DNA from 2 places in the Streptomyces roseifaciens genome. Region 2 is predicted to be linked to the other one. Evidence: riboswitches for the same ligand, from Rfam matches in the RefSeq annotation. Region 2 holds a riboswitch; the other holds the start of a gene.
What was found. A riboswitch is a leader RNA that binds a small molecule or an ion and turns the genes downstream of it on or off. The one in region 2 is predicted to bind S-adenosylmethionine.
Positions count from the first base shown of each region.

Region 1: another riboswitch for S-adenosylmethionine. It lies ahead of AS857_RS20705 (aminotransferase class V-fold PLP-dependent enzyme); the one in region 2 lies ahead of thrC (threonine synthase).

Region 1 is NZ_LNBE01000004.1:786,798-802,524, reverse strand. Features, by position in the region: gene AS857_RS20715 (rhomboid family intramembrane serine protease) at 1-465, shown strand, start outside; gene AS857_RS20710 (Lrp/AsnC family transcriptional regulator) at 475-756, shown strand; gene AS857_RS20705 (aminotransferase class V-fold PLP-dependent enzyme) at 986-2,347, opposite strand; SAM riboswitch class IV at 2,497-2,613, opposite strand; gene trpD (anthranilate phosphoribosyltransferase) at 2,703-3,767, opposite strand; gene qcrB (cytochrome bc1 complex cytochrome b subunit) at 3,932-5,557, opposite strand; gene qcrA (cytochrome bc1 complex Rieske iron-sulfur subunit) at 5,554-6,609, opposite strand; gene qcrC (cytochrome bc1 complex diheme cytochrome c subunit) at 6,606-7,415, opposite strand; gene ctaE (aa3-type cytochrome oxidase subunit III) at 7,483-8,103, opposite strand; gene AS857_RS20675 (DNA-binding transcriptional response regulator) at 8,341-8,742, shown strand; gene AS857_RS20670 (L,D-transpeptidase) at 8,759-10,015, opposite strand; gene AS857_RS20665 (cytochrome c oxidase subunit 4) at 10,135-10,533, opposite strand; gene ctaD (aa3-type cytochrome oxidase subunit I) at 10,530-12,257, opposite strand; gene ctaC (aa3-type cytochrome oxidase subunit II) at 12,254-13,225, opposite strand; gene AS857_RS20650 (cysteine desulfurase/sulfurtransferase TusA family protein) at 13,504-14,886, shown strand; gene AS857_RS20645 (carbohydrate kinase family protein) at 14,933-15,727, opposite strand, start outside.
Region 2 is NZ_LNBE01000004.1:2,102,111-2,117,837, forward strand. Features, by position in the region: gene AS857_RS26695 (1-phosphofructokinase family hexose kinase) at 1-334, opposite strand, end outside; gene nagA (N-acetylglucosamine-6-phosphate deacetylase) at 483-1,628, opposite strand; gene AS857_RS26705 (ROK family protein) at 1,628-2,575, opposite strand; gene AS857_RS26710 (SIS domain-containing protein) at 2,773-3,729, opposite strand; gene AS857_RS26715 (extracellular solute-binding protein) at 3,916-5,199, shown strand; gene AS857_RS26720 (DUF3263 domain-containing protein) at 5,300-5,497, shown strand; gene otsB (trehalose-phosphatase) at 5,529-6,380, shown strand; gene AS857_RS41640 (hypothetical protein) at 6,405-7,325, opposite strand; gene AS857_RS26735 (alpha,alpha-trehalose-phosphate synthase (UDP-forming)) at 7,422-8,903, opposite strand; gene AS857_RS26740 (glucosyl-3-phosphoglycerate synthase) at 8,945-9,892, opposite strand; SAM riboswitch class I at 10,069-10,212, shown strand; gene thrC (threonine synthase) at 10,230-11,513, shown strand; gene AS857_RS26755 (ubiquitin-like small modifier protein 1) at 11,617-11,892, shown strand; gene AS857_RS26760 (cold-shock protein) at 12,316-12,522, shown strand; gene groL (chaperonin GroEL) at 12,868-14,490, shown strand; gene AS857_RS26770 (PTS transporter subunit EIIC) at 14,581-15,727, opposite strand, start outside.

The DNA of each region.
Region 1 (15,727 bases), 1.3 Mb from region 2:
CACGGCAACTGGCTGCATCTGCTCGGGAACATGCTCTTCCTCTACGTCTTCGGCGCCATGGCCGAAAACCGGATGGGACGCGGACCCTTCGTCCTCTTCTACCTCGCCGCCGGAGTGCTCGCCCTGCTCGGCTACGCGGCCGCGCACGCCGCATCCGACCGCACGCTCGTCGGCGCCTCCGGCGCGATCTCCGGGGTCCTCGGAGCCTTCCTCTACCTCTTCCCCCGGGCCCGCGTCACCAGTCTCTTCCCGTTCCTCTTCTTCCTGCCGCTGCGGTTCCCCGCCTGGGCCGTGCTGCTCTTCTGGTTCGGCCTGCAGTGGGTGGCCGCCCGCGCCGCCGGCGACCGCCCCGGCGTCGCCTACCTCGCCCACGTCGTGGGCTTCGCGCTGGGCTTCCTGTACGCGTGGGCGAGGTACGGACGTGCGACTAGAGTGAAGGCGGGGCTGCCCCCCGACCCCCGATAGGAGCCCGCAGTGATCACTTCGATCGTGCTGATCAAGACCGACGTCGACCGGATCCCCGAGATCGCCGAGCAGATCGCCGCGATCGAGGGCGTGAGCGAGGTGTACTCGGTGACGGGTGCGCACGATCTGATCGCCATGGTGCGGGTGGCCCGGCACGACGACCTCGCGGACGTCATCCCGGGCAGGATCAGCAAGGTCCCGGGCGTCGCCTCGACGGAGACGCACATCGCGTTCCGCACGTACTCCCAGCACGACCTGGAGGCGGCGTTCGCGATCGGCCTGGATACCTGACGGCACGTCGCCGGGACAACGGCTCATGCCGATCGGCACCGCCGGTCACGCCGGTTGCGGCTGATCGCCGTTGCGGCGGCGGGGAGGCCCCGGACCCACCCTTTCGCCGTTTCCCCTGCGGGGAGCCGGGGCCTGCCCCGGCAGCCGTCCCCGCCGCAGCGGCGCCCAACCCCCGCCCGCACATCCGGCGGTGCCGGACCGGGCGCAACCGTGGATCCTGCAAGCGCCGTCAGGCGACCGGGACGCAACGCCCGCCCTCGGTCCGGTAGGACCACTTCGCTCCGTGGCGGACGAGTTCGTCCACCGCCGCCACGAAGCGCTCCACGTGCTCGTCGGGCGTGCCGGCGCCGAAGCTGACGCGGATCGCGTTCAGGGGCGCGCCCTCGTCGGGCGCACCGCACTCCCCCTCGGCGGAGGAGTCCGCGCCCACCAGCGTCCGCACCAGCGGATGCGCGCAGAAGAGGCCGTCGCGGACGCCGATCCCGTACTCCGCGGAGAGCGCCGCCGCGAAGTGCGAGCTGTTCCAGCCGTCGACGGTGAAGGACAGGACGCCCACGCTCGGGGCGCCGGGCCCGAAGAGCGACAGCACCCGCACCCCCGGCACCGCCGCCAGCCCCTCCCGCACCGCGGTGATCAGCTGCCGCTCCCGCTCCGCGAGCCGGTCGAAGCCCGCCTCGGCGAGCGCCTTGCACGCGGACGCGATGGCGTAGGCCCCGATGACGTTGGGCGAGCCGGCCTCGTGCCGGGCGACCCCCTCGTGCCAGTCGACCTCCACCTCGCCGGAGGCGCCCCGCGCGACGCGCCGGCTCGCGCCCCCGCCCGCCAGGTAGGGCTCGGCGTCCCGGAGCCAGTCCGCCCGCCCGGCCAGCACGCCGGCACCGAAGGGCGCGTACAGCTTGTGCCCGGAGAAGGCGACCCAGTCGGCGTCGAGTTCCGCGATGTCCACCCGCTGGTGGGGGACGAGCTGGGCCGCGTCCACGACGATCCGCGCGCCGTGGGCGTGCGCGGCGGCGGCCAGCTCCCGTACGGGCCACAGCTCACCGGTCACGTTGGACGCACCGGTCACGCACACCAGCGCGGGACCGTAGGGCTCGCGGGCCGCGAGCGCCTGCTCGAGCGTCTCGACCGCCTGCCCCGGGGTGCGGGGCGCGTCGAGGTAGGTCACCTCGACGTCCGCGCGCCGCTCCCAGGGCAGCAGCGCCGCGTGGTGCTCGGTCTCGAAGACGAACACCCGCGTACCGGCGGGGAGTACGGCCGCGAGCAGGTTGAGCGAGTCGGTGGTCGAGCGGGTGAAGAGCACCTGGTCGCCGTCCCGGCAGCCGAGGAACGCGGCGACGTCCGCCCGGCTGTTCTCGAAGAGTTCCGTCGACAGCTGCGAGAGGTAGCCCGCGCCGCGGTGCACGCTGCCGTAGTAGGGCGCGTACGCCGCCACGTCGTCCCACACCCGCTGCAGGGCGGGGGCGCTGGCCGCGTAGTCCAGCGCCGCGTAGGTCACCTCTCCCCCGGTCACCAGCGGGACCCGGACATCACACCCGAGAACGGGCAGAGGGGTGCAAACGGACCGGTCGGAGGCAAGGGTGGGGACAGACATGGCGAACTCCCGTAAAAAGGCAGGCGAATTCCACCGCGCGACGGGCGCGGGAAAGGAAAGGAGGGTGCGGGAAAAGGGGCTCTTCGAGCCCTAACGCATTCGCTGAACCACGGAAGGAACTCCCTCGACAACCAGGATCCCTGGCGAGGGACCCGCGCTTGCCGCAGACCTCGCTGCCTGCGACCTGGTCATCACCCGGGGCACCCCGCCACGGAAGGAGGGTTGCCGGACAGCGGGCCGGGGCCGTGTCGCTGTCACTCGTGACCTTGGCCGAGAGTATGGCACAACTGATCGCCGACCGTGAAGGGGCGTCCGTATCACGGACGCCCCTTCACGGCACTACTGCTTCACAGCGCTACGCGTTGCTCGCCAGGGCCCACCGCTCGAGCACCCGCCGGGCCTCCCCGGAGTCGATGGACTCCGCAGCCCGGGCCAGCCCGCCCCGGATCTGCTCCGCCAGCGGCTCCTCCGTGGGCGCCAACGCCACCAGCGCCGCGGCGGAGTTGAGGAGCACGGCGTCCCGCACCGGACCCGTCTCGCCCGCGAGCAGACGCCGTGCGACGTCCGCGTTGTACGACGCGTCGGCCCCCCGCAGCGCCTCCACCGGCACCAGGTCGATCCCCACGTCCCGCGGGTCGAAGGCCTCCTCGCGGACCCGTCCGCCGGAGACCACCCACACCCGCGACGTGGCGGTCGTGGTCAGCTCGTCAAGGCCGTCGTCGCCGCGGAAGACCAGCGCCGAGGAGCCGCGCTCGGCGAGCACCCCGGCGAGGATCGGGGCCATCCGGGCGTCCGCGACGCCCGTGGCCTGGGCACGTACCTTCGCGGGGTTGGTCAGCGGGCCGAGCACGTTGAAGATGGTCCGGATGCCGAGCTCGCGCCGGGCCGCGGCCACGTGCCGCAGCGCCGGGTGGAACTTCACCGCGAAGCAGAGGGTGATGCCGGCCTCCTCGGCCACCTCCACCACCCGCTTCGGGCTGAGGTCGAGGTTGACGCCCAGCTTCTCCAGCACGTCCGAGGCGCCGCTGGCCGAGGACGCCGCCCGGTTGCCGTGCTTGACGACCTTCACGCCGGTGCCGGCGACGACGATCGAGGACATGGTGGAGATGTTGACGGTCTTGGCGCCGTCGCCGCCGGTGCCGACGATATCGACGCTGGGGCCGGGCACCTCGATCAGCCGGGCGTGCTCGTACATCGTGCGCACCAGGCCGGAGATCTCGGCGACCGTCTCGCCCTTGGCGCGCAGGGCGACCAGGAAGCCCGCGATCTGCGCGTCGGTGGCCTCGCCGCGCATGATCCGGTCCATGGCCCAGGCGGCGTCGTCGACGGTGAGGTCACGGCCGGAGAGCAGGGCGTCCAGGAGGCCCGGCCAGGAGGGGGCCACCGCGCTGTCGCCGCCTGCCGGGGTCACAACGTTCATGGTCCACGCTCCTGGTGGTCGGTCCGGAGAGCCGGGTTCGTCCCGGGGTCTGCCCGCCCAGCCTATCCACCCCCGGAGACAGCGAAGAGCCCCGTCCAGGGCCTGGACGGGGCTCTCGCTGTGGCGATCAGCGATCAGGGTGGATCAGCGGGTGATCCGGGGGATCAGTGGTGGCCGTGGCCGCTCGTGATCTCCTCGTACTCCTCCACGGTGGCCTTGGGGATCTGGGTCCCCTCGCCGTAGAAGCCCTTCGAGAGCTTCACCCGGAGGCGCTGCCCGGCGCCGGCCTTGCGGGCCACGCCGTTCTCGTCGTACTCCGGCTCCAGCTCCAGCGGCTGCGGCTGGTGGTGCGCCGTGAGGGTGTGCATCTGCTCCTGCGAGAGCGGCTCGTGGACCTCGACGAACTCACCGTGCGGCAGGCGCTTGATGATGCCGGACTCGCGTCCGTGCAGCACCTTGTCCCTGTCGCGGCGCTGCAGGCCCATGCAGATCCGGCGGGTGGCGATGAACACCAGGACCGGGATCACGAAGAAGCCGATGCGGACGAACCAGGTGATGGCGTTGATCGACAGGTGGAAGTGGGTGGCCCACAGGTCGTTTCCACCACCGACCAGCATCACGAAGTACGCGGCGATCCAGGCGGCACCGAAGGCGGTGCGCGTCGGGGCGTTGCGCGGGCGGTCCAGCAGGTGGTGCTCGCGCTTGTCACCGGTGACCCAGGACTCGATGAACGGCCAGACCGCGATCGCACCGAGCACCAGCGGGAAGATGACCAGCGGGATGAACACGCCCAGGACGAGCGTGTGGCCCCACAGGTTGATCTCCCAGCCCGGCATGACACGGATCAGACCCTCGGCGAAGCCCATGTACCAGTCGGGCTGGGCGCCGGTGGACACCTGGTCCGGGCGGTACGGGCCGATGGCCCAGATCGGGTTGATCGAGGCGATCGCCGCGATGGCCGCGATGATGCCGAAGACCAGGAAGAAGAAGCCACCGGCCTTGGCCATGTAGACCGGCATCAGCGGGAGGCCGACGACGTTCTTGTTGGTGCGGCCCGGGCCGGGGAACTGCGTGTGCTTGTGGTAGATCACCAGGATCAGGTGGGCCACCAGCAGACCGAGCATGATGCCCGGCAGCAGCAGGACGTGGATGGAGAAGAACCGCGGCACGAAGTCCGAGCCGGGGAACTCGCCGCCGAAGAGGAACATCGAGATGTACGTGCCGACGATCGGCACGGACAGGATCGCGCCCTCCATGAAGCGGACACCGGTGCCGGAGAGCAGGTCGTCCGGGAGCGAGTAACCGGTGAAGCCGGTGAACATGCCGAGGACGAACAGCAGGAAGCCGAACAGCCAGTTGACCTCACGCGGCTTGCGGAACGCACCCGTGAAGAACACGCGCATCATGTGCACGAACATGCCCGCGAGGAAGATCAGCGCGGCCCAGTGGTGGATCTGCCGGATGAGCAGACCGCCACGGACGTCGAAGCTGATGTCGAGGGTCGACTTGAACGCCTCGGACATGTGCATGCCCTGCATGGGCACGTACGAGCCGTGGTAGACGACCTCGTTCATGCTCGGGTGGAAGAACAGCGTCAGATACACACCCGTGAGGATGATGATCACGAAGCTGTAGAGGCAGACCTCGCCCAGCATGAAGGACCAGTGGTCCGGGAAGATCTTCCGCATGTTGGCCTTGGCCAGGGTGTAGATACCCAGACGGCCGTCGGCCCAGTCGGCGACCCGCTCGCCTGCGGGCGCCTTGCGGCGATTGTCAGTCGTAGTGCTCATCCGCGCTCCCAGTAGGCAGGACCGACGGGCTCGGCGAAGTCGCCCATGGCCTCAAGGTAGCCCTTGTCGTTGACCTTGATCCGCAGCTGCGGAAGGGCGTGGCCGGCCGGGCCGAAGATCACGCGTCCGCCGTCGGAGAGGTCGAAGGTGGACTGGTGGCACGGGCACAGCACGTGGTGCGTCTGCTGCTCGTAGAGGCTGATCGGGCAGCCGACGTGGGTGCAGATCTTGGAGAACGCGACGATGCCGTCGGCGGACCAGTCGAGCTCGCGCTTGTCCTTGATGTTCTCCGGACGGAGCCGGACGATCATCAGGGCGGCCTTGGCGATCTCCTTCTGGAAGTCGTGGTCCTCCTCCTTCATGCCCTCGGGCATGGCGAAGGTGAGGGAGCCGACCTGGATGTCCTCGGGACGCAGCGGCTGCAGCGTGTTCTGGTTGATCAGCATCTTGCCCTCGGACCAGGCGGTCTTCCGGAGCTTGGTGCCCGGAAGCGGTCCGAGGTCGCGCAGCAGCACCACGCCGGAGAGCGGCACCAGGGCCAGCGCACCGAACATCGTGTTGCGGATCAGCTTGCGGCGGCCGAAGGCCGACTCCTCCGCGCCCTGCCTGAAGTCGGCCATGACCTTGGCCTTGACGTCGGGCTCGGCGGCGATGGCGTGCCGCTCGTCGGCGACCTCCACGTCCGACATCAGGGTGCGGGCCCAGTGGACCGCGCCCGCGCCGATGCAGAACAGCGCCACCGCGAGGGTCATGCCCAGCGCGAAGTTCAGGGCGCTGATGTGACCGATCGGGAAGACGTAGATGCTCTTGTCGACCGGAAGGGTCACGTAGGAGGCGATGAAGCCGACCGTGGCCAGCATCGAGAGCAGGAACAGGAAGGCGACCACGCGCTCGGAGCGCTTGGCGGCCTGCTCGTCGATGTCCTGGATGCGGGCCTCGTGCGGCGGCAGGCCGGGGTCGGCGAACGGGTCGCCGGCCGTCTTCGTCACGGCACCGCCGTGCGCGTCCTGCGTGCTCGGCAGGTTCTCTTCTGGAATGTCTTGGCTACTCATGACTTCTTGGCCTTAGCGGTGTGGGCCGCGACCCAGATGGCTACTGCGATCAGCGCACCCAGTCCGAAGATCCACGCGAACAGACCCTCGCTGACCGGGCCGAGCCCACCCAGCTCGAGGCCGCCCGGGCTCTCCGACTTGCTGCTGTTGACCGTGTCGAGGTACGCGATGATGTCCTTCTTGTTCTTCTCCGTCATCGTCGTGTCGGGGAAGGAAGGCATGTTCTGCGGGCCGGTCTGCATGGCCTCGTAGATGTGCTTGGGGTCTACGTCCTCAAGCGTGGGGGCGTACTTGCCGTTGGAGAGCGCGCCGCCCTTACCGGTGAAGTTGTGGCACTGGGCGCAGTTGGTGCGGAAGAGCTCTCCGCCCTTGGCGATGTCCGCGCCGTCCGGGCTGTACTGATCCTTGGTCGGGATCGCGGGGCCGGCGCCCAGCGAGGCGATGTACGCGGCGAGCTGGTCGCGCTCGGCCTGCGAGTAGATCGCCTTCTTGCGGGGGGCCTGGGCACCCTGCTGCTGGAGCGGCATGCGGCCGGTGCCGACCTGGAAGTCGACGGCCGCGGCGCCCACGCCGACGAGGCTCGGGCCGTCGGTGGTGCCCTGACCGCCGGTGCCGTGGCAGCTTGCGCAGCCCACGGCATAGAGCTTCTTGCCCTCCTCGATGGCGAGGGACTGGGCGGTTTCATCGGCCTTGGCCGTGTCCGCCGGCGCGAACGCGGCGTACAGCCCCCCAGTTACCGCCAGCGCGAAGAGTAGGACGACGACCGCCGCCAGCGGATGGCGTCGTCGTGCGGAGAGCTTTTTCACGGATTACCCCGGTGTCAGGATCTTCTGCGTCGATCTGGACTGTTGGTCCGGTGCGGGACGGGACCGATTACTTGATCAAGTAGATCGTGGCGAAGAGGCCGATCCACACCACGTCGACGAAGTGCCAGTAGTAGGACACGACGATGGCCGCCGTCGCCTGGTGGTGGGTGAACCTCTTGGCCGCGTACGTCCTGCCCAGAACCAGCAGGAAGGCGATCAGACCGCCCGTCACGTGCAGGCCGTGGAAGCCGGTCGTCAGGTAGAACACCGAGCCGTACGGGTCGGAGGAGAGCGAGAGCCCGTCGTTCTTCACGAGCTCGGTGTACTCGAAGACCTGGCCGCCGATGAAGATGGCACCCATCACGAAGGTGATCACGAACCAGGTGCGCAGCTTCTTCACGTCGCCGCGCTCGGCGGCGAAGACGCCGAGCTGGCAGGTGAGGGAGGAGAGCACCAGGATCGTGGTGTTGGTCGCCGAGAACGGCAGGTTCAGCGCGGACGCCTTTTCCGACCAGAACTCGGTGCCCGTCACCGATCGCAGGGTGAAGTACATCGCGAAGAGGGCCGCGAAGAACATCAGCTCGGAACTCAACCAGATGATGGTTCCGACGCTGGTGAGGTTCGGTCGATTGACCGACGGGTGTGCGTGCCCGGTATCTGTTGCTGTTGCAGTCGCCACGACCGACATTATGTCGGTCGCTTATCTCGTGCTCACTCCGGGGGGTGCCGTTCGGTGTGTCAAGAGCATGTGCCGTGCTCGTACGGCCCAGCGCCGGGGTCCCCCAAAGGGGGGAACCGGACGTTCCGGGGCACCTCGCGGGCCTGACGGACCCTCCTCCGGAAGGGTGTTCGCGGAGTAGAGTCCGGCCATCGATCAGCTCCACGTCAGATCCACAGCTGTGCCGAACACAAGCCTGGAGGAACGATGCAGCCGACGGCCACCGTGCTGGTCTACAGCGACAACGCGGACACCCGCGAGCAGGTCCGGCTGGCCGCCGGGCGCAGGCCCGCCCCCGACGTGCCGCCGGTCGTGTACGTGGAGTGCGCGACGCTCCCGGGCGTGCTCACGGCCCTGGAGGAGCACCACGTGGACGTGTGCGTCCTGGACGGCGAGACGGCGCCCGCGGGCGGCATGGGGGTGTGCCGGCAGCTGAAGGACGAGGTGTTCCGCTGCCCGCCCGTGCTGCTGCTCATGGGCCGCCCGCAGGACGCCTGGCTGGCCACCTGGAGCCGCGCCGACGCGGCCGTGACGCACCCGCTGGACCCGGCGGCCTTCGCCGACGCCCTGGCGGGCCTGCTGCGCGCCCGGAAGGCCGTGGACGCCTGAGGCGGCGCCCGGGCGGCTAGAGCTCGGGGCGCAGGCGGGCCGCGTCGGCAGGGCTGCTCCCCTCGGTCTTCCCGGTCTTCCCTCCGACGAGGGCACTTCCCTTGCGCCATTCGTCCCAGGCCATGTTCCAGTCGCCGAAGCCGTTGTCGAACGGGGTCATGGTCGCGCCGGCGCTGCCCACGACCTTGACGATGTCGCCGACGTGCACGGTGTCGAAGAACCACTTGGCGTTGGCGGTGCTCATGCCGGTGCAGCCGTGGCTGACGTTCTCGGCGCCCTGGGACCCCTCGGACCAGGGCGCGGCGTGCACGTACTCGCCGCTCCAGGTGACCCGGGTGGCCCAGTGGACGGGCAGGTCGTAGGAGTCCGCGCTGCCCTCGGCGATGCCGATGCTGGTGCCGCGCATGCGTACGAAGGATTCCCGGCCCAGGATCACCTTGACCCCGTTGCGGGTGGCGTAGCCGGGCTTACCGGTGGTCACCGGGATGGACCGGACCTCCTTGCCGTTCACGAGCACGGTCATGCTGTGCGCGCTCGCGTCGGTGACGGCCTCGATTCGGTCGCCCGTCGTCATCCGCACGGCCCTGGAGGGGCCTCCGTAGAGGCCGCCGCCGACCTTGATGCCGTCGAGGGTGGCGTGCACGTCGACGGTGGTGTGGGCGGGCCAGTACTCCTTCGGGCGGTAGTGCAGGGTGCGGTTGTCCACCCAGTGCCAGGCGCCCTCCACTGCGGGCCGGGACTCGACCCTGAAGGTGCGCTCGACGATCGCGCGGGCGGCCGGGTCCTGGACGGGGGTGCTCAGCTCGGCGGTGATGGGCTGTCCCACGCCGTAGGTGCCGCTCTGCGGGCCGAAACTGACGCGCAGGAGGCGGTCGGCCGGGTTGGTGTCGAAGCCGATCGTGCGGCGCCCCTGGGAGCCGTTCTCGTCCTCGGTGGTGACGCGCACGGTGTAGTGGGCACCGGCTGCGAGCGCGCCGGTGCTGTGCCAGCGGGAGCCGTCGGCGGAGAGTTCGCCCTTGACGTAGCGCCCCGCCGCGTCCGTCGCCGTGACGTCCGTGATCCGGTCCTCGCCCCGGGCGACCACCTCGAGGGGCTTGCTGGGGTCCGCCTTCTGCCCGTCGCGGGCAGAGGTGAGCTCGACCTGGCCGCTGGCGTCGTAGGGCTTGTCGGCCAGCGGGTTGGACGAGCCGGCGCAGGCGGTGACCCCCACCACCAGCGCGGTCAGCAGCACCGCCCCGGTGAGCGCCAGACGGTGTCGACGTGACTGGGTCATGGTCACACCGTAGGAAGGATCGGGGCGTACGGCCTGCCGGGTGACTGCAAACGGGTGGAAATGCACCGGGCCCCGCACACCGGATGGTGTGCGGGGCCCGGGACGGCAGCGGCCGCTCGTTACTGGTTCTGGTTCTCGCCTCGGTAGAACTCGAACACCCAGCCGAAGAGACCGACTGCGATGACCGGCGCCGAGAAGTACATCAGCCACCAGCCGAAGCAGATGCTCATGAAGGCCAGGGCGCCACCGATCGCCAGGGAGAGCGGCTGCCAGCTGTGCGGGGCGAAGAAGCCCAGCTCGCCGGCGTCGTCGGCGACGTCCGCCTCCTTGTTGTCACCGGCGCCGGTGTCCACCCGGCGCGCGGTGAACGCCAGGTAGTAGCCGACCATGATGCACAGGCCGAAGGCCAGGAAGAGCGCCGTCGTACCGGCCGGCTCCTTCGACCACACGCCATAGACGCACGCCATGGCGAGGATGAAGACGGAGAGCCAGATGAACATCTTGCCCTGGATCTTCACTTGCCGGCCTCCTTGCCACCCGCGAGGGCCTTCTCAGCCGCGAGGTTCTCTTCGAGCTCCAGGGCCGCGATCTCCGGGTGGTGCAGGTCGAACGCCGGGGATTCGGAGCGGATGCGCGGCAGCGTGAGGAAGTTGTGCCGCGGCGGCGGGCAGGAGGTCGCCCACTCCAGCGAGCGGCCGTAGCCCCACGGGTCGTCGACCTCGACCTTCTTGCCGTACTTGGCGGTCTTCCAGACGTTGTACATGAACGGCAGGATCGACAGGCCCAGCAGGAAGGAGCTGATGGTCGAGATGGTGTTCAGCGTGGTGAAGCCGTCGGCGGCGAGGTAGTCCGCGTAACGGCGCGGCATGCCCTCGGCGCCCAGCCAGTGCTGGACCAGGAACGTGCCGTGGAAGCCCACGAACAGCGTCCAGAAGGTGATCTTGCCGAGCTTCTCGTCCAGCATCTTGCCCGTGAACTTCGGCCACCAGAAGTGGAAGCCGGAGAACATCGCGAACACCACGGTGCCGAAGATGACGTAGTGGAAGTGCGCGACCACGAAGTACGAGTCGGAGACGTGGAAGTCCATCGGCGGCGAGGCCAGGATGACGCCGGTCAGACCACCGAAGGTGAAGGTGATCAGGAAGCCGACGGCCCAGAGCATCGGGGTCTCGAAGGACAGCGAGCCCTTCCACATGGTGCCGATCCAGTTGAAGAACTTCACACCGGTCGGGACCGCGATCAGGAAGGTCATGAAGGAGAAGAACGGCAGCAGCACACCGCCCGTGACGTACATGTGGTGCGCCCACACCGTCACCGACAGACCCGCGATCGAGATCGTCGCCGCGATCAGACCCCAGTAGCCGAACATCGGCTTGCGGGAGAAGACCGGGATGACCTCGGAGATGATGCCGAAGAACGGCAGCGCGATGATGTACACCTCGGGGTGGCCGAAGAACCAGAAGAGGTGCTGCCACAGGAGCGCACCGCCGTTGGCCGCGTCGAAGACGTGGGCCCCGAACTTGCGGTCCGCCTCCAGGGCGAACAGCGCCGCCGCCAGCACCGGGAAGGCCAGCAGGACCAGCACACCGGTCAGCAGGACGTTCCAGGTGAAGATCGGCATGCGGAACATCGTCATGCCGGGCGCGCGCATGCAGATGATCGTGGTGATGAAGTTGACCGAACCGAGGATCGTGCCGAAGCCCGAGAAGGCCAGACCCATGATCCACATGTCGGCACCGACACCCGGCGAGCGGACGGCGTCCGACAGCGGGGAGTAGGCGAACCAGCCGAAGTCGGCCGCACCCTGCGGGGTGAGGAACCCGGCCACCGCGATGATCGAGCCGAAGAGGTAGAGCCAGTAGGCGAACATGTTCAGCCGCGGGAACGCCACGTCGGGCGCACCGATCTGCAGCGGCATGATCCAGTTCGCGAAACCGGCGAACAGCGGCGTCGCGAACATCAGCAGCATGATCGTGCCGTGCATCGTGAACGCCTGGTTGAACTGCTCGTTCGACATGATCTGCGTGCCGGGACGGGCGAGTTCGGCGCGCATCAGCAGCGCCATCAGACCGCCGATGCAGAAGAACGCGAACGACGTGACCAGGTAGAGCGTGCCGATGGTCTTGTGGTCGGTGGTGGTGAGCCACTTGACCGCATTGATACCGGGCTGCTTCTGGCGGACTGGCGGTGCTGCCGTGGCTGTCGCGGCGGCGGCACCCTGGGGTTCGTTGAGGATGCTCACTTGTTCTTGGTCTCCGCGTTCTTCGCGTGATCCGTCTGCGCGATGCCCGCCGGCTGGTAGCCGGTCTGGCCCTTCGCGGCCAGCTCCTTCAGGTGCTGCTTGTAACGCTCAGGAGAGACGACCTTGACGTTGAAGAGCATCCGGGAGTGGTCCTGGCCGCACAGCTCGGCGCACTTGCCCAGGAAGGTGCCCTCCTTGTTCGGGGTCACCGTGAAGCTGTTGGTGTGACCCGGGATGACGTCCTGCTTCATCAGGAACGGCACCACCCAGAAGGAGTGGATGACGTCCCGCGAGGTGAGCACGAACTGAACCGTCTCGCCCTTGGGCAGCCACAGCGTGGGGCCCGGGTTGTTGGTCTGCTCGTTGCGCGTGCCGGGGATGCCGATGTCGTAGACACCCTCCGCGCCCTTCGGTGCCTTCGTCAGGAACCGGTCCGGGATCGCGTCGAGCTCCTTGTTGTCACGGAGCGGCTTCGCCGGGGTCGCGGCGTTGCCGTCGACGTCCTCCATGTAGTTGAAGGCCCAGCTCCACTGGAAGCCCACCACGTTGATGACGTGCTGAGGCTTTTCAGGGTTGGTGAGAAGCTTGTTCTCGTCGCGAGCGGTGAAGTAGAAGAGCACCGACACGATGATGATCGGGACCGCGGTGTACAGCGCCTCGATCGGCATGTTGTACCGGGTCTGCTGGGGCACCTCCACCTTCGTCCGGCTGCGCCGGTGGAAGATGACGCTCCAGATGATCAGGCCCCACACCAGGACACCGACCACGAGGGCGGCGGCCCAGGAGCCCTGCCACAGGGAGAGGATCCGCGGCGCCTCTTCCGTGACGGGAGTGGGCATTCCGAGGCGGGGGAAGTCCTTATATGTGCAACCGGAGGCGGTCGCCAGGACAGCGCCCGCGGCCAGCGCCTGCAGCAGCTTCCGCCGCACCGGGCGCCGCGACGAGCGGTCGGAGCCGTTGGGACTCACGTAGCGCCTTCCCGAGAGTCTCGCCCGTGCGGCCGGCTGCGGCCGTCTCGCTGGTCGGTCGCCGGCCCGCTGCGGGCAGGGGTTTGGATGTTTATGCGGACCAAACCCTACTGGACGCTATTTGGGGCCGCGCGGGGAGGGTGCCCAACGCGCCGCGTCACTCCCCGAAGGGATGGAATCCACGGGTCCGGCCGCCGTCTGGGGGACCGTCAGACGACTGCTTCGCAGGTCGGGCGGTACGCACCGGCCGCGCGCCGGTGGCAGGTTAGTTTCTGGGTGTGCCCTACTTCGACGCCGCCTCCGCCGCCCCCCTGCACCCCGTCGCCCGCCAGGCGCTGCTGGCCTCCCTCGACGAGGGCTGGGCCGATCCGGCCCGGCTCTACCGCGAGGGCCGCCGGGCCCGGCTGCTGCTGGACGCCGCGCGCGAGGCCGCCGCGGAGGCCGTCGGCTGCCGCCCGGACGAGCTCGTCTTCACCCCTTCGGGTACCCGCGCCCTGCACGACGGCATTGCCGGCGCCCTCGCCGGGCGCCGCCGCACCGGCCGCCACCTCGTGGTCTCCGCCGTCGAGCACTCGGCCGTGCTGCACTCCGCCGCGGCCCTGGAGGCGGCCGGGGGCAGCTTCACCGAGGTCGCCGTCGACCGCGGGGGCCGCGTGGCCCCCGGCGCGTACGCCGCCGCGCTGCGCCCCGACACCGCGCTGGCCGCCCTGCAGTCCGCCAACCACGAGGTGGGCACCGCGCAGCCGGTGGCCGAAGTGGCCGAGGAGTGCCGGGCGGCGGGCGTGCCGCTGCTGGTGGACGCCGCGCAGTCGCTCGCGTGGGGGCCGGTGGAGGGCGGCTGGTCGCTGCTGACGGCCAGTGCGCACAAGTGGGGCGGTCCGGCGGGCGTGGGCCTGCTGGCCGTGCGCAAGGGGGTGCGGTTCGCGCCCCAGGGGCCCGCGGACGAGCGGGAGTCGGGCCGGGCGCCGGGCTTCCCCGACCTGCCGGCGATCGTGGCGGCGGCCGCGTCGCTGCGTGCCGTGCGGCAGGAGGCGGCGACCGAGGGCGCCCGGCTGCGGGCGCTGGTCGAGCGGATCCGGGAGCGGGTGCCGGCGCTCGTACCGGACGTGGAGGTGGTGGGCGACCCGGTGCGGCGGCTGCCGCATCTGGTCACCTTCTCGTGTCTGTATGTCGACGGTGAGACGCTGCTGCACGCCCTGGACCGGGCGGGCTTCTCGGTCTCCTCCGGTTCCTCGTGCACCTCCAGCACGCTGGCCCCGAGCCACGTGCTGCAGGCGATGGGCGTGCTGTCGGAGGGAAACGTCCGGGTGTCGCTGCCGGCGGGCACCGCGGAGGAGGACGTCGAGCGCTTCCTCGACGTCCTGCCGGGCGTGGTGGCGTCCGTGCGGCAGCAGCTGGGCGCGCCGGCCGCGCCGGAGCCGGTCTCCCGGACGGCGTCGGAGCTGGTGATCGACTCGCTGGGCAAGCGCTGCCCGATCCCGGTGATCGAGCTGGCCAAGTCCATCGGCGACGTGCCGGTGGGCGGGCTGGTGACCGTCCTGTCCGACGACGAGGCCGCGCGGCTGGACATCCCCGCGTGGTGCGACATGCGGGAGCAGGAGTACGTGGGCGAGCGCCCGGCGGAGCGGGGCACGGCGTACGTGGTGCGGCGCCGCACGTAGAAACGCGTGAGCCCCTGCCCCGGGCGGGGGCAGGGGCCTTCGCGGACTAGGACAGGTGCGCCTTGACCTCGGCGGCCGCCTCGTCGCCGTAGGCCTTGGTGAAGCGCTCCATGAAGTGGCCGCGGCGCAGCTCGTACTCCTGGGTGCCCAGGGTCTCGATGACGAGGGTGGCGAGCATGCAGCCCAGCTGGGCGGCGCGCTCCAGGGAGAGCTCCCAGGTCAGGCCCGCGAGGAAGCCGGCGCGGAAGGCGTCGCCGACGCCCGTCGGGTCGACCTTGGCCTCTTCCTGGGCGCAGCCGACCTCGACGACGGGCTCGCCCGCGCGCTCGATGCGCACGCCCCGGGCGCCGAGGGTGGTGACGCGGGTGCCGACCTTGGCCAGGATCTCGTCCGCCGACCAGCCGGTCTTGGACTCGATGAGGGCCTTCTCGTACTCGTTGGTGAAGAGGTACGTGGCGCCCTCGACGAGGACGCGGATGTCGTCGCCGTCCATGCGGGCCAGCTGCTGGGAGGGGTCGGCGGCGAAGGGGATGCCCCGCGAGCGGCACTCCTCGGTGTGGCGGATCATCGCCTCGGGGTCGTCGGCGCCGATCAGGACCAGGTCGAGGCCGCCGACGCGGTCGGCGACGGGCTGCAGCTCGATCTGGCGGGCCTCGCTCATCGCGCCGGTGTAGAAGGACGCGATCTGGTTGTGGTCGGTGTCCGTGGTGCAGACGAAGCGCGCGGTGTGCAGGACCTCGGAGATGCGCACCGAGTCGGTGTCCACGCCGTGCCGCTCCAGCCAGGCGCGGTACTCGGCGAAGTCGGCGCCGGCGGCGCCGACCAGGATCGGGTGCAGGCC
Region 2 (15,727 bases):
CGTTGAGCTGGGTGGTGTCGCCGGTGGAGGCGTCCACGACGGCGACCGTGCGGCGCGTGGTGCCGAGGATGGGGACGAGGGAGTCGACGAGCTCCGCCCCGCCGCCGGGGGCGCCCTCGGCGAGGTGGCGGCGCAGGGTCTCGCCCGTCGTGCCGCCCGCGAAGCCCGTGACCACCGTGGTGTGGCCGAGGGCGGCGAGGACGCGGGCCACGTTGACGCCCTTGCCGCCGGGCCGTTCGGCGGCGGCCGTGACGTGGTGCGACGCGTGCGGCTGCAGCCGCGGGACGCGATAGGTCAGATCGAGCGCTGCGTTGAGCGTGACCGTGAGGATCACCGGCGTCTCCCTCCCTTGACCAATGAACCGGACCGTCGACCGCGAGCGATCATGCCAAAACAGCGGCGGCAGGCCCAGACCTCGGGACCGCCGCCGCTGTTCCGGCCGGAGTGCGGCCGTGCGTCAAGGGCGGGAGAAATCAGTGCACTTAGGGCCTGACCACCCATTCGCCCTTGCGCATGACGCCCACCAGGTCGTACGAGGCGTCGAAAACGACCAGATCCGCATCCTTGCCGGGCTCCAGGGAGCCGACCCGGTCGGCCACGCCCAGCAGCCGCGCCGGGTTCGCCGAGAGGGCCCGTACCGCCTGGCCCACCGTCAGCTTGTCGATCGTCACCGCGCGCTTGAACGCCGTGTCCAGGGTCAGCGTCGAGCCCGCGATCGAACCCGCCGTCGGGCCGTCGGCGATCCGGGCCACGCCGTCCTTGACCTCGACGCTCATCGGGCCGAGCGGGTACATGCCGTCGCTCATGCCGGCCGCGCCCATCGCGTCGGTGATGAACGCGACCCGGTCCGCGCCGGCGCGGGCGAACGCCAGCTCCAGGACGGCGGGGTGCAGGTGCGTGCCGTCGTTGATCAGCTCGACGGTGACCCGCTCGTCCTCCAGGAGCGCCGCGATCGGGCCGGGGGCGCGGTGCAGAAGGCCCGGCATCGCGTTGAAGAGGTGGGTGGCGACGGTCGCGCCCGCCTCGATGGCCTCCAGGGTCGCCTCGTAGGACGAGTCCGTGTGGCCGACGGCGGCGACGACGCCGTGCTCGGCGAGCAGCCGGACGGAGTCGAGGCCGCCCGCCAGCTCCGGGGCCAGCGTCATCATGCGGGCCGCGCCGCGCGCCGCGTCGACCAGCTTGCGGACGTCCGCCGGCTGCGGGTCGCGCAGCAGCTCCGGCTGGTGGGCGCCGCAGCGGTGCGGGGAGATGAACGGGCCCTCGAAGTGGATGCCCGCCAGGTCGCCCTGCTCGGTCAGCTCGGAGAGGACGGCCGCCTGCCGGGCGAGGTCGTCCAGGTCGCCGGTGACGGTGGAGGCGACCATGGTCGTGGTGCCGTGCGCGCGGTGCGTACGGATCGCGGTCAGGGCCTCCTCGGGGTCGCCCGCCGAGAAGGACGCGCCGCCGCCGCCGTGGACGTGCATGTCCACGAAGCCGGGGACGATCCAGTGGCCCGAGAGGTCGAGCGTGGCCTGCTCGCCGCTCTCGTTCGCGGCGATCCGCCGGCCCTCGACCGTCACCCGCCCGTCCTCGACCACGCCGGTCGGCAGCACCACGCGGGCGCCGGCGAGAACCGTTCGTTCGACCATCAGGCGGAAACCTCCGTGAGGTGGGTGGTGAGCAGGTCCCAGGCGAGCAGGCCCGCGCCCAGGCAGCCGGCGGCGTCGCCGAGGGCCGCCGGGACGATGCGGGGGAGCTGCTGGAAGGTGATGCGCTCCGCGATCGCCGCGCGCAGCGGGGCGAAGAGGGTCTCGCCGGCCTCGGCGAGGCCGCCGCCGACGATCAGCGTGCGCGGGTCCAGCAGGGTGTGGGCGACGACGAGGCCGTCCGCGAGGGCGTCGACGGCCTCCTGCCAGACGGCGCGGGCGCGCGGGTCGCCGGCGTCGACGGCGCGCGCGCAGTCCGCGGCGTCGGCCTCCGGGTCGCCGCTCGCCTCCGCCCAGGCGCGGCTGACCGCGGCGGCGGACGCGAGGGTCTCCAGGCAGCCGCGGCCGCCGCAGCCGCACGGCCGGGCATCCGGGCCGGGGTGTACGCGGACGTGGCCGATCTCGCCCGCGCCGCCGTGGGCGCCGGCCTCGATGCGGCCCTCGACGCCGATGGCGCCGGCGATGCCGGTGCCGAGGGCGACGAACAGGAAGCGGTCCGTGCCCTCGCCCGCGCCGATGCGGCCCTCGGCGAGGCCGCCGGTACGGACGTCGTGGCCGAGGGCCACGGGGGTGCCGCCCAGGCGGCGGCTCAGCAGATCGCGCAGGGGGACGTCGCGCCAGCCGAGGTTGGCGGCGTAGACGGCCGTGCCGGTGCCGGCGTCCACGATGCCGGGCACGGCGATGCCCGCCGCGGCCGCGGGCTCGCCGAAGGCGGCCTCGCCGGTGGCCGCGAGCTCGGCGGCGAAGTCCAGGATGCCGGTTATGACGGCGTCCGGGCCCCGGTCGCGGCCGGTCGGGCGGCGGGCCTCGTGCAGCAGTTCGTGGTCCGGGCCGATCAGGGCGGCCTTGATGGCGGTGCCGCCTACGTCGAGCGCGATGACGTGTCTCACGGGGACAGTGTCGCGTGTCCGCACACGAAAGGTCTAGTCCACTCGCCCGTGGGTGGGTGTTTCCCCGCCTCCGGCGGGGTCCCCGTGCCCGCCCGCCCACCCACGAGGCGGAACGCGATGACGTTCGCGCCGGGCCGCGTGAATCCGCCGCGGCGGCGGGGAGGGCCCGCCCGGCGGTCAGGGCGGGCCAAGGCCGGTCAGTCGTTCAGGATTACGCTTCTTGTCAGGTTTTTCGGGGTGTCCGGGTTCAGGTTGCGGGACTCCGCCACCGCCACCGCCAGGCGTTGGGCGCGGATCAGGTCCGCCATCGGGTCCAGGCGGGTGCCGTCCGCCACGAGGGTGCCGCCCGTGCGGGAGATGTCCGTCTCCAGGCCCGCCGGGGCGGTGCCCAGGAGCCAGGCCACGCGGCCCGGGGCCGTGATCGCCATCGGGCCGTGGCGGTACTCCATCGCCGGGTACGCCTCCGTCCACGCGCCCGCCGCCTCCCGCATCTTCAGTGCCGCCTCCTGCGCGAGGCCGTACGTCCAGCCTGCGCCCAGGAAGGTCCACTGACCGGCGGACAGCACCTCGGGAGGCAGCGGGTCCTTCAGCGCCGTCTCCGCGTCCGTCGCCGCCTCTGCCATCCCCTTCACCCCCGCCGGCAGCGCGCCGCTCGCCTCCAGGCCCGCCCGCAGGTACGCCAGCGCCGTCGTCGCGAAGCGGGTCTGGACCACCGATTCCTCGTCCGCCCAGTCCAGCACCGCGGCCTCGTCGGCCGCGCGCACCACCGGCGACGCCGGGTCGGCGGTCAGGGCGAAGACTTCCCAGCGCTCGCGCACCTCCTCGATCAGGTCGAGCACCTCCGTCGTCGTCCCCGACCGCGTGATCACCACGAGCCGGTCGTACGTGCGCATCACCGGGAACTCCGACGCCGGGAAGGCGTCCGTCTCCCCCTGCCCCGACGCCTCCCGCAGCGCCGCGTACGCCTGGGCCATGAACCACGAGGTGCCGCAGCCGGTCACGGCCACCCGCTCCCCGGGGCGTGGAAGGCCCGTCGCGCGCGCCGAGGCCCCGGCCCCGGCCCCGGCCGCGGCCTCGGTCGCGCGCCGCCAGCAGGCGGGCTGAGTGGTGATCTCCGCAGAGGTGAGAGAGGGGGTGAGAGAGGGCTCGGACATGCGCTTTCTTCTCCTTCCACCGGTGATCTCCGTGCATAGCAGCCCCCGCCCCGCGCGGGAAGGGCGATACCGAAGCGAAACCGGAGTCGGCTGGACCGTATGGTGACCCGCGGGGGAAACTCACGGTTCTCACGGTCTTCAGCGGACGCTCAGGACGATCACAAACCACGAAGGTGGGAAGCAGTAGTGCAGCGGCGGCGGTTCTTGGGTCTGACGGCGGCAGGTGCCGCCACGGCGGCGTTGGCGCCCGCGCTGACAGCGTGCGGGAGCGACAGTGGCTCCGGCAGCAAGACGCTGCGCGTCGTCGCGGCCGACTACGGTGACAGCGAGGCGAACGGCTCCCAGAAGTACTGGGACGCCCTCGCCCGCGCCTTCGAGGCCGAGAACAAGGGCGTCAAGGTCGACGTCTCGGTCCTGAGCTGGACCGAGGTCGACAAGAAGGTCGCCGAGATGGTCGCGGCCGGCAAGGCCCCGGACATCGCGCAGATCGGCGCGTACGCCGACTTCGCCGCCGCCGGCAAGCTCTACAGCGCCGACCAGCTGCTGACCATCCCCACCCAGGCCGACATCATCGCCCCGATCGCCCGCGCGGGCGAGGTGGCCCGCGTGCAGTACGGCCTGCCGTTCGTCTCCAGCACCCGGCTGCTCTTCTACAACAAGACCCTCTTCGCCAAGGCCGGCATAGCCAAGGCCCCCGAGAGCTGGGACGAGCTTCAGGCCGCGGCCAAGAAGCTCCAGGCCGCGGGGGTCAAGGTTCCCTACGGGCTGCCGCTCGGTCCCGAGGAGGCGCCCGCCGAGACCATGATGTGGATGCTCAGCGGCGGCAGCGGCTACACCGACCACAACGGTACGTACACCATCAACTCCGACGAGAACGTCAAGACGTTCGAGTGGCTGCGCGACGAGCTCGTCGGCAAGGGCCTCACCGGCTCCCTCGACCCCTCCCGCACCAACCGCCAGAACGTCTTCGACGCCTTCTGCCGCGGTGAGGTCGGCATGCTCAACGGCCACCCCACGCTGATGAAGCAGGCCGAGGCCAAGGGCATCAAGTACGGGACCGCGCCGCTGCCGGGCAAGTCCGGCAAGGCCAAGGCCACCATGGGCGTCGCCGACTGGATCATGGCGTTCAAGGCGAGCGGCCACCGCGAGGAGATCGGCCGCTTCCTCGACTTCGTCTACACCACCAAGAACGTCCTCGGCTTCACCAACCAGTACGACCTGCTGCCGGTGACCACCAGCGCCTCCGAGAAGATGGCCGGCGACAGCGGCAAGAAGCACCTCAAGCCGTTCCTGGAGCAGCTGGAGAACGCCGAGTTCTACCCCGTCGACAAGACCTCCTGGGCGAAGGTCAGCAAGGCCTTCAAGGAGAAGATCGGCTCGGTGGTCGTCAAGGGCGGCGACCCCGCGAGCGTCCTCGGCGAGATCCAGCGCGAGGCCGACGCCACGGAGCTGGCCGGCAACGGCAAGTAGGCTGGGCGGCGTGAGCGACGAACAGCCCGGCGAGGCCTCCGAGGGGGACCTCCCCGAGCAGGCGCTCCCGGAGCGCGGGCTCTCCGAGCTCGACCTCGCCGTGCTCGCCCTGGAACGCCGGGCCTTCTCCGGGCCCGGCGCCAAGGAGCGCGCCGTGCGGGAGCGGCTCGGCATGACGCCGACCCGCTACTACCAGCTGCTCAACGCCCTCCTGGACGACCCGCGGGCCCTCGCCCACGATCCGGTCACCGTCAACCGGCTGCGGCGCATCCGGGACGCCCGCCGCGAACGCCGGTAGCCGGCGGTGCCCAGCCAGTAGGGTCGGCCCCATGGGCAGCCCCTCCCTCCCCGTCCCCGTCACCCCCGCCGGCTGCGAAGGGCTCGCCGCCCTGCTGGCCGGTCCGCAACGCGCGGTCGTCGCGCTCGACTTCGACGGGACGCTCGCCGAGATCGTCCCCGACCCCGAGCAGGCCCGGGCGCACCCGGGCGCCGTGCCCGCGCTGGCGCGGCTCGCCCCCCGGCTCGGCTCGGTCGCCGTGATCACCGGTCGCCCGGCCGGGGTCGCGGTGCGCTACGGCGGCTTCGCCGGGGCCGCGGGCCTGGAGCGCCTCGTGGTCCTCGGGCAGTACGGCGCCGAGCGCTGGGACGCGGCGACCGGCGCCGTGACCGCCGACGCCCCGCCCCCCGGCGTCGCGGCAGCCCGCGCGGAGCTGCCGGGGATCGTGGCGGGCTCGGGCTTCGGCCGGGGTGCCTGGATCGAGGACAAGGGCCGGGCCCTCGCCGTCCACACCCGGCGCACCGCCCACCCGCAAGCCGCCTTCGACGCCCTGCGCGAGCCCCTGTCCGCCCTCGCCGAGCGGCACGGGCTGATCGTCGAGCCCGGCAGGCTCGTCCTGGAACTGCGGCCGCCGGGCGTCGACAAGGGCGCCGCCCTCGCCTCGTACGTGCGCGAGAGCGGCGCGGGCGCTGTCCTCTACGCCGGTGACGACCTCGGCGACCTGGCCGCCTTCGCGGCCGTGGAGAAGCTGCGCTCCGAGGGCCTCCCGGGCCTGCTGGTGTGCAGCGGAAGCTCCGAGGTCGCCGAGCTCGCGGACCGCGCCGACCTGGTCGTCGACGGCCCGGGCGGAGTCGTGGAGCTGCTCACGGCCCTCGCCGCCCGCCTCGGCCCCGCGGCGGAGTGACCCGCTCGTCCGGCCGTCGTCCGCTCAGCCGTCGTCGTCCGGGAGGCTCGTCGTCCCGCCCTTGGCGGGCTTGCCCGGGACGCCGAGGACGTCGAGCGCCGTCGTCCAGTCGCGTGCGACGGCCTGCTGGGCCTTGACCAGGTCGGCCTTGCCCGAGCAGACGGCGTCCTTGAGCCTGGTCTCCACCACGTCCTTGGGGTTGCCGGCGCCCTTCACCGCCTTGCGGCCGGGGGAGGGCGGCACGACCCACAGGTTGCGCGGGTCGTTGGGGTCGCCCCCGAGCTGCAGGCCGATCAGGTGGGTGTACTCGGCGTCGCCCAGCGGCCCCTTGTAGCCGTACGCGGCGGCGTTGGCGGTCTTCTGGCGGCTGGTGATGTTCGTGGGCGGCCGGATGCCGGCGGTGTAGCCGCTGCGGCAGATCGTCGTCTTGAGCGTGTCCCGGGTGACCTTCGGGTTGGTCGCGCCGGGGGTGCACGCGGGGTCGGGGAGCGGCTCCTTGGCCGGGGTGAAGCGGTAGTGGCAGCTGCCGGCGGCGGGCTGCTGCTGGACGGCGTAGGACGGCTGCGGCCCGGGGCCGACCGGTATGGATCCGCTCGGCGGGGGTGGGGTCGGGGAACCGGCCGGCGCCGAACGGGCCGGTGCCGAGCCGGCCGGTGCCGAGCCTGCGGGTGCCGAGCGGGCGGGCGGCGAACCGGTGCGCGGCGTGCCCGAGGGCGCGCCGCCGGAGGCGGCGGAGGAGGCCGACGGATTGGCCGACGAGTTGGACGACGGGTTGGCCGACGGGTTCGCCGATGGGTCGGACGGCGCCGCGGAGGAGCCCTTCGCCCCCTTGGCCTGCTTGCTGTCGTCGTCGTTCTTGGCGGAGTCCGAGGAGCAGCCGGCGACCGCGGTCAGGGCGGCGGCGCACGCCGTGGCAAGCACGGCCCAACGTGGGACATTTGACATGCGCCATGGCTACCCGTGCCCGGATGCGGGCAGCCCGGGGCGCCGAAGCGCAGGCCGCTCAGACGGGGTCCGGAGGTGTGCGGCCCGCACTCCGGCTCACAGCGCCTGCAGCTGGTCCGTGAACCACCGGGCCGGCGGCAGCGCCGTCGCCGCCGCGGCCAGCCGCTTGGTGCGCTCCGCCCGCTCCCCGGGGTCCATCAGCAGCGCCAGGTGCAGCGCGCGGGCGGTGGCCTCCACGTCGTACGGGTTGACGGTGATCGCCTCGTCGCCCAGCTCGGCCGCCGCCCCGGCCTCGCGCGAGAGCACCAGCGCGCAGCCGTGGTCGGAGACCACCGGCACCTCCTTGGCGACGAGGTTCATCCCGTCCCGGATGGGGTTGACCAGGGCCACGTCCGCGAGCCGGTACGCGGCCAGCGAGCGTGCGAAGTCGTCCTTGACGTGCAGGGCGACCGGCTCCCAGCCCTCCGTGCCGAAGTCGGCGTTGATCCCGCGCGCGACCCGCTCCACCTGGGCGGTGTAGTCGCGGTAGACGGCGAGGTCCTGGCGGGAGGGGTAGGCGAAGGCGACGTGCACGACCTTGCCGCGCCACTGCGGGTGGTCCTCCAGCAGCAGCCGGTACGCGTACAGCCCGCGCACGATGTTCTTGGACAGCTCCGTGCGGTCCACGCGCACGATCGCCCTGCGGCCCGGGCCGATCTGCGCCCTGAGTGCCGCCATGCGCTCCTCGACGTCCGCCCGGTGCGCCCGCTCGCGCAGGAAGTCCCCGTCGGCGCCGAGGCCGTGCACGCCCAGCCGCGTCGTCCGCCCCTCGAAGCGCACCTCGGCGGCGCGCCCCTCGCCGTCCCGCACGACCTCCGCGCCCAGCACGTCCGCGCAGCACGCGGCGAACGCCTCGGCCCAGCGCCGGGTCAGGAAGCCGGCCCGGTCGCCGCCGAGCACGCCCTGCAGCAGCTGCCCGGCCACGTCGTCCGGCAGCATCCGGAAGTAGTCCGGCGGGGCCCAGGGGGTGTGCGAGAAGTGGCCGATGCGCAGGTCTGGGCGGCGCGCCCGGAGCAGGCCCGGCACGAGCGCCAGGTGGTAGTCCTGGACGAGCACCGCGGCGCCCTGCGCGGCCTCCTCGGCGACGGCGTCCGCGAACGCCGCGTTGTACTCCTCGTAGGCCGCCCACTGCGTCCGGAACTCCCGGTCGAAGGAGGGCTCCAGGGGCGTCTGGTAGAGCATGTGGTGCACGAACCACAGCACGGAGTTGGCGATGCCGTTGTACGCGGCGGCGAAGGTGTCCGGCGGGATGTCGAGCATCCGCACGTGGTGGCCGCCGGTGTCGTCCGTGGGGAGTCTTCGGCCGGCGGCGCGGGCCGCCTCGCGGTCGCCCTCGCCCAGGGCCGCGCACACCCACACCGCGGCCCCGCCCTCGGCGTCGCGCTGTATCGAGCTGAGCCCGGAGACCAGCCCGCCGCCGCCGCGCCCGGCCACGAGGGTGCCGTCCTCGCTGCGCCGGTACGAGACCGGGCCGCGGTTGGAGGCGACGACGATCGGCGCGGCGGCGATCGATGCGGTGTGCACGTGCTCAGCGACCATGTGGCCAGCCTTGCCGCGGGAAGAACCGCTCAAACGTACGCTTACGCGGCGTGCCGCTGCGCGTACTCGGGTATTCCGGCCATCGGCGGCCGCTCCTCCGTGTCCACCGCGTACGTCCGCGGAACGAAGCCCTCCGAGGTCCGTTCGAACTGCGTCAGCGCAGGTCGCACCAGGTGCCCCCGGGCCAGCCGGAGCTGCGCGGTGCGGTAGATGGCGGCGGCCATCCGGCCCAGCGCCCGCCCGTCCTGGTGGCGGTGCTTGCGCACGCCCACGTCCACCTGGGCCAGCGCCCCCAGCCCGACCGTGTGCAGCGCGTCCACCAGAAGGCCCAGCTCCACGCCGTAGCCGACGGGGAACGGCAGCTGCTCCAGGAGCGAGCGGCGGGCCGCGTACTCGCCGCCGAGCGGCTGCACGAAACCGGCCAGCTGCGGCCAGTGCAGATTCAGCAGGGGACGGGCCACGAGCTCGGTCACCCGGCCGCCCTGGCCGACGGCCTCGCCCAGCGGGCGGTCGTACATCGCCTTGACGAAGTGCACGCCCGGGTCGGTCAGCAGCGGGCCCACGATCCCCGACACGAAGTCCGCCGAGAACTCGCGCAGGTCGGCGTCCACGAAGCAGACGATGTCGCCGGTCGTCGCCAGCAGGGAGCGCCACAGCACCTCGCCCTTGCCCGGCAGCGCAGGCAGGCTCGGCAGCACCTCGTCCCGGTGCACCACGCGCGCGCCGGCCGCCGCGGCGACCTCCGCCGTACGGTCCGTGGAGCCCGAGTCGATCACCACCAGCTCGTCCACCAGCGGCACCGCGTCCGACATCAGCTCGCGGCGGATCGTCGCCACGATGGTGCCGACCGTCGGCTCCTCGTTCAGCGCCGGCAGGACGACGCTCACCGTGGTGCCGGAGGCCCGTTTGGCGGCCAGAAGCATGTCGAGCGGACGATCAGCAGCGGACCAGGACCGCTCGGCCAGCCAGCGCTCCACCTCTTCCAGCACGTGTACGACTCCCTGTCTCACGGACGTTCTGCGACGCGTTCTGTGACGCATCTCGCGGTGCGGACGCCCCTCTCAACGGGCCGTCCCTTCCGTTACAGTCTTGAACAACGCGGACCGCCGTCCTATGTCGGGGGTCGCCGCGTGCACAAACGCCTGGGCCCTGCCCAGCGCCATACCGCTCATCCAGAGGGGCAGAGGGACACGGCCCGTTGAAGCCCCGGCAACCCTCCAGCCGGTCTCATCGCATATGCGGCGAGGCTCCCGGCGGGGAAGGTGCCAATTCCGTCTCGTGGCGACGTACGCCGCGAGGAAGATGAGGAGAAAGGGCCTCGCCTCCATGGCTGTGCAGTCTGTTGAACCCTCTACCACTTCTGTGGACCTCGGACCCGCCGCGGCACTCTCCTGCCGCGAGTGCGGAGAGCGCTTCGACCTCGGTCCCATCTTCGCCTGCGCCCTGTGCTTCGGTCCCCTCGAAGTCGCCTACGAACTGCCCGCCGACGGCTCGGAGGCCCTGCGCAAGCGGATCGAGGACGGCCCCGCGAACATCTGGCGCTACGCCCCCCTGCTGCCCGTCCCCGCCGACGTCGCGGACAAGCCCAGCCTCAACCCCGGCCTCACCAAGCTCGTCAAGGCCGACAACCTCGCCCGCGAGCTGGGCGTGACGGGCGGCCTGTACGTCAAGGACGACTCCGGCAACCCGACGCACTCCTTCAAGGACCGGGTCGTGGCCATCGCGGTCGAGGCCGCCCGCGCCTTCGGCTTCACCACGCTGTCGTGCTCCTCGACCGGGAACCTGGCGGGTGCGGTCGGGGCCGCGGCCGCCCGGGCCGGGTTCAAGTCGTGCGTCTTCATCCCGCACGACCTGGAGGCCGGGAAGGTCGTCATGGCCGCGGTGTACGGCGGCGACCTCGTCGGCATCGAAGGCACGTACGACGACGTCAACCGCTTCTGCAGCGAACTGATCGGCGACCCGCTGGGGGAGGGCTGGGGCTTCGTCAACGTCAACCTCCGGCCGTACTACGGCGAAGGGTCGAAGACGCTCGCCTACGAGATCTGTGAGCAGCTGGGCTGGCGGCTGCCGGACCAGATCGTCGTGCCGATCGCCTCGGGCTCACAGCTCACGAAGATCGACAAGGGGCTCAAGGAGCTCGTCGCGCTGGGGCTGGTCGAGGACCGCCCGTACAAGATCTTCGGAGCGCAGGCGGAGGGCTGCTCGCCGGTCGCGCGCGCCTTCAAGGACGGGCACGACGTGGTGCGGCCGGTGAAGCCGGACACGATCGCGAAGTCCCTCGCCATCGGCAACCCGGCCGACGGGCCGTACGTGCTGGACATTGCGCGGCGGACGGGTGGGGCGGTCGAGGACGTGAGCGATCCGGAGATCGTCGATGCGATCCGGCTGCTCGCCCGGACGGAGGGGATCTTTGCCGAGACGGCGGGTGGGGTGACGGTGGGGGTGACGCGGAAGCTGATCGAGAGTGGGCTGCTCGACCCCTCCCTCACGACCGTCGTGCTCAATACGGGCGACGGGCTCAAGACGCTCGACGCCGTTGCGGCGGGGCCGACCGTGACGATCCGGCCGTCGTTGGCGGCGTTCCGCGACGCGGGGCTTGCTGCCGTCTGACGCCTGCGGGCCGTTGTGCCCACCCTCCCCCAAACTTCGTCCGGGGGTGCCCCCAGCCCTGCGGAAGGCCTGCCCACAACTTGTTCTCGAAGGAGCTCCTCCCATGAGCGTCACCGTTCGTATCCCCACCATCCTGCGCACCTACACCGGCGGGAAGGCCGAGGTCTCCGCCGAAGGTGCGACCCTCGCCGATGTGCTCCGGTCCCTGGAGGAGAACCACGCCGGCATCGCCGCCCGTGTGCTCGACGACGCCGGCAAGCTGCGCCGGTTCGTCAACGTCTACGTCAACGACGACGACGTCCGCTTCGAGCAGGGGCTGCAGACGCCCACCCCCGACGGCTCCGCCGTCTCCGTCATCCCCGCCGTCGCGGGCGGCTGAGGTTTCACAGGGTTCCTCCGTTATTGCCGCACGACGTCCCCGGAATCGCCCCGTCCGTGAAGCGGACGGGGCGATTCCGCCTGTTGAGCGCGATACAGTTGGGGCGATCCCCGCCCGGCGTCAGTGCCGAACGCATATGAGAACCCGTCAAGTTGTGCGCGAAGTGTGTGCACGAAATGCCGGGTTGGTTGCGTTATACCCGGCCCGACTTGCCCTGAAATACCCGGAGTTCAGTCGATTTCCTCGATCGGCCATGCCCGGAATTCTCGTCCGAGTGACCTGTTGCAGACGGCATCCGTGCAGATACATTCAGCCGCGGTCGACGCGTTCCGGCGCACACCCACTGGGCTGCCAGGGGGTGAGGTCTGACCCGGGTCCGCGAAGTGCGGTCCTGCGCAAGGGCCAGTAATAGGGGAGTTAGGCATGGCTCAGGGCACCGTCAAGTGGTTCAACGCGGAGAAGGGCTACGGCTTCATCGCGGTCGACGGTGGTGCGGATGTATTCGTCCACTACAGCGCGATTCAGATGGACGGTTACCGCACCCTCGAGGAGGGTCAGCGGGTCGAGTTCGAGATCTCGCAGGGCCAGAAGGGGCCGCAGGCGGACATGGTGAAGCTGCAGCAGGTCTGATCGCGGCGCATCGACCACCGGCTCGCTCGGTTTGCAGAGGGGCCCGCACCCGACGGGGTGCGGGCCCCTCGCGCGTGTGCGGGGCGCGTGGGGTGGGTACGGCTGCCTGGGGCCCCTGCTCCCGGCGCCCCGTGGGCGTGACCGTCCCCCGAGGCGCTTGCACTCTCCCTGGTCGAGTGCTAATCATTGGGCTTAGCACTCTCCGAGTGAGAGTGACAGATTTGGACCGTCGGTGAGGTCCGTGGGCCAGGCGGGGCAAGGAACCGCAGGGTACGCAGGCCGTCCGTCGCGGGCGCCAGTGCGGTCCGGAGCAGTCTCCACCCCGTCCTGGGAGGACCACTTCACATGGCCAAGATCATCGCGTTCGACGAGGAGGCACGGCGCGGTCTCGAGCGCGGGATGAACCAGCTCGCCGACGCCGTCAAGGTCACCCTCGGCCCCAAGGGCCGCAACGTCGTCCTCGAGAAGAAGTGGGGCGCCCCCACGATCACCAACGATGGTGTCTCCATCGCCAAGGAGATCGAGCTCGAGGACCCGTACGAGAAGATCGGCGCCGAGCTGGTCAAGGAGGTCGCGAAGAAGACGGACGACGTCGCCGGTGACGGCACGACGACCGCGACCGTCCTGGCCCAGGCCCTGGTCCGCGAGGGCCTGCGCAACGTCGCCGCGGGTGCCAACCCGATGGCGCTGAAGCGCGGTATCGAGAAGGCCGTCGAGGCCGTCTCCGGTGCCCTGCTCGAGCAGGCCAAGGACGTGGAGACCAAGGAGCAGATCGCCTCCACCGCCTCCATCTCCGCCGCCGACACCCAGATCGGCGAGCTCATCGCCGAGGCCATGGACAAGGTCGGCAAGGAAGGCGTCATCACCGTCGAGGAGTCCCAGACCTTCGGTCTGGAGCTGGAGCTCACCGAGGGTATGCGCTTCGACAAGGGCTACATCTCGGCGTACTTCGCCACCGACATGGAGCGTATGGAGGCGTCCCTCGACGACCCGTACATCCTGATCGTCAACTCCAAGATCGGCTCGGTCAAGGACCTGCTGCCGCTCCTGGAGAAGGTCATGCAGTCCGGCAAGCCGCTGCTGATCATCGCCGAGGACGTCGAGGGCGAGGCCCTGTCCACGCTCGTCGTGAACAAGATCCGCGGCACCTTCAAGTCCGTCGCCGTCAAGGCCCCGGGCTTCGGCGACCGCCGCAAGGCCATGCTCGGTGACATCGCCATCCTCACCGGTGGCACCGTCATCTCCGAGGAGGTCGGCCTCAAGCTGGAGAACGCCGGTCTCGACCTGCTCGGCCGCGCCCGCAAGGTCGTCATCACCAAGGACGAGACGACCATCGTCGACGGTGCCGGTGACAGCGACCAGGTCCAGGGCCGCGTCAACCAGATCCGCGCCGAGATCGAGAACAGCGACTCGGACTACGACCGCGAGAAGCTCCAGGAGCGCCTCGCGAAGCTGGCCGGCGGCGTGGCCGTCATCAAGGCCGGTGCCGCGACCGAGGTCGAGCTCAAGGAGCGCAAGCACCGCATCGAGGACGCCGTTCGCAACGCGAAGGCGGCCGTCGAGGAGGGCATCGTCGCCGGTGGTGGCGTGGCCCTGCTGCAGGCCTCCCAGGTGTTCGAGAAGCTGGAGCTCGAGGGCGACGAGGCCACCGGTGCCGCCGCCGTCAAGCTGGCCCTGGAGGCCCCGCTCAAGCAGATCGCGGTCAACGCCGGTCTCGAGGGCGGCGTCGTCGTGGAGAAGGTGCGCAACCTGACCCCGGGCCACGGTCTCAACGCCGCCACGGGCGAGTACGTCGACCTGGTCGCCGAGGGCATCATCGACCCGGCCAAGGTCACCCGCTCCGCCCTGCAGAACGCCGCGTCCATCGCTGCGCTCTTCCTCACCACCGAGGCCGTCATCGCCGACAAGCCGGAGAAGGCCGCCGCGGCCGCTCCGGGCGGCATGCCGGGCGGTGACATGGACTTCTGATCCTGACGGATCACTTGTCCTGAACGCTGTACGCCGAGGGCGGCACTCCCTGCGAAGGGGGTGCCGCCCTCGGGCGTACCGCCTTTGCCCTCAGTCGCCGGACGGGCTTCTTTCCCCACCGGCGTTCAGCTCGCGCAGCGACTCGCGGCTCAGGCCGAACGCGTACGTCGCCACGAACCCCGCCGCGTAGCCCACCAGCAGGCCCGCCCCGTAGACCGCCACCGCCCGGACCGGGCCGTGGCCGCCCTGCAGCAGCGGGAACAGGGCCCAGCCCGACGGGCCGATGGCCGTCGAGCCGACCGTGTCGCCCAGCTGCCCCAGCAGTCCCACGAACGCTCCTCCGAACGCGCCGCCGATGCAGGCGGTGACGAACGGGCGGCCCAGCGGCAGGGAGACGCCGTAGATCAAAGGCTCGCCGATGCCCAGGAGCCCGGCCGGCATTGCGAACCGGATCGTCCGGCGCACCGAGGTGTTGTGCGACAGGCGGACGTAGAGGGCGAGGGCCGCGCCCACCTGGCCGGCGCCCGCCATCGCGAGGATCGGCAGCAGCACCGTGTGGCCCTGCTGCTGGATCAGGGTCGTGTGGATGGGGATGAGGGCCTGGTGCAGGCCCAGCATCACCAGCGGCAGGAACAGCCCGCCGAGGACGAAGCCCGCCGCCGCCCCGCCGTTCGCGAGCAGCCAGTCGGCGAAGTGCCCGATGGCCGTGGCGACCTCGCCCGCCGCGTACATCAGCCCGTACAGCGTGACCAGGCCCGCGACCAGGACCGTCACCGTCGGGGTGACCAGCACGTCCAGGGCCTCGGGGACGCGGCGCCGGCACCACCGTTCGACGTGCGCGGCGAGCAGGGCCGCGGCCAGCGCACCGAGCACCCCGCCCTGGCCGGGTACGAGCTTCTCGCCGAACGCGGTCACCCGGTCCACGCCGGGGAAGACGATGATCGCCGCGACGGCCCCGCCCAGGACGGGGGTGCCGCCGAACTCCTTCGCCGTGTTGTAGCCGACGAAGACCGCGATCAGGGACATGAAGCCCGACGCGCACGCGGTCAGCGCGGGGGCCAGCGCGGGCAGCCAGTGGAGGTTGGCGAGCAGCCCGGCCAGGCCCGCCACGATGCCGCAGCCGATCAGGGCGGGGATCAGCGGGACGAAGATCTGGGCGATCCGGCGCAGGAACTCCTTGGCCGGGGTGGCGTTGCGGGCCTTGCGCTCGGCCCGGAGCGCCGCGCCGCGCTCGGCC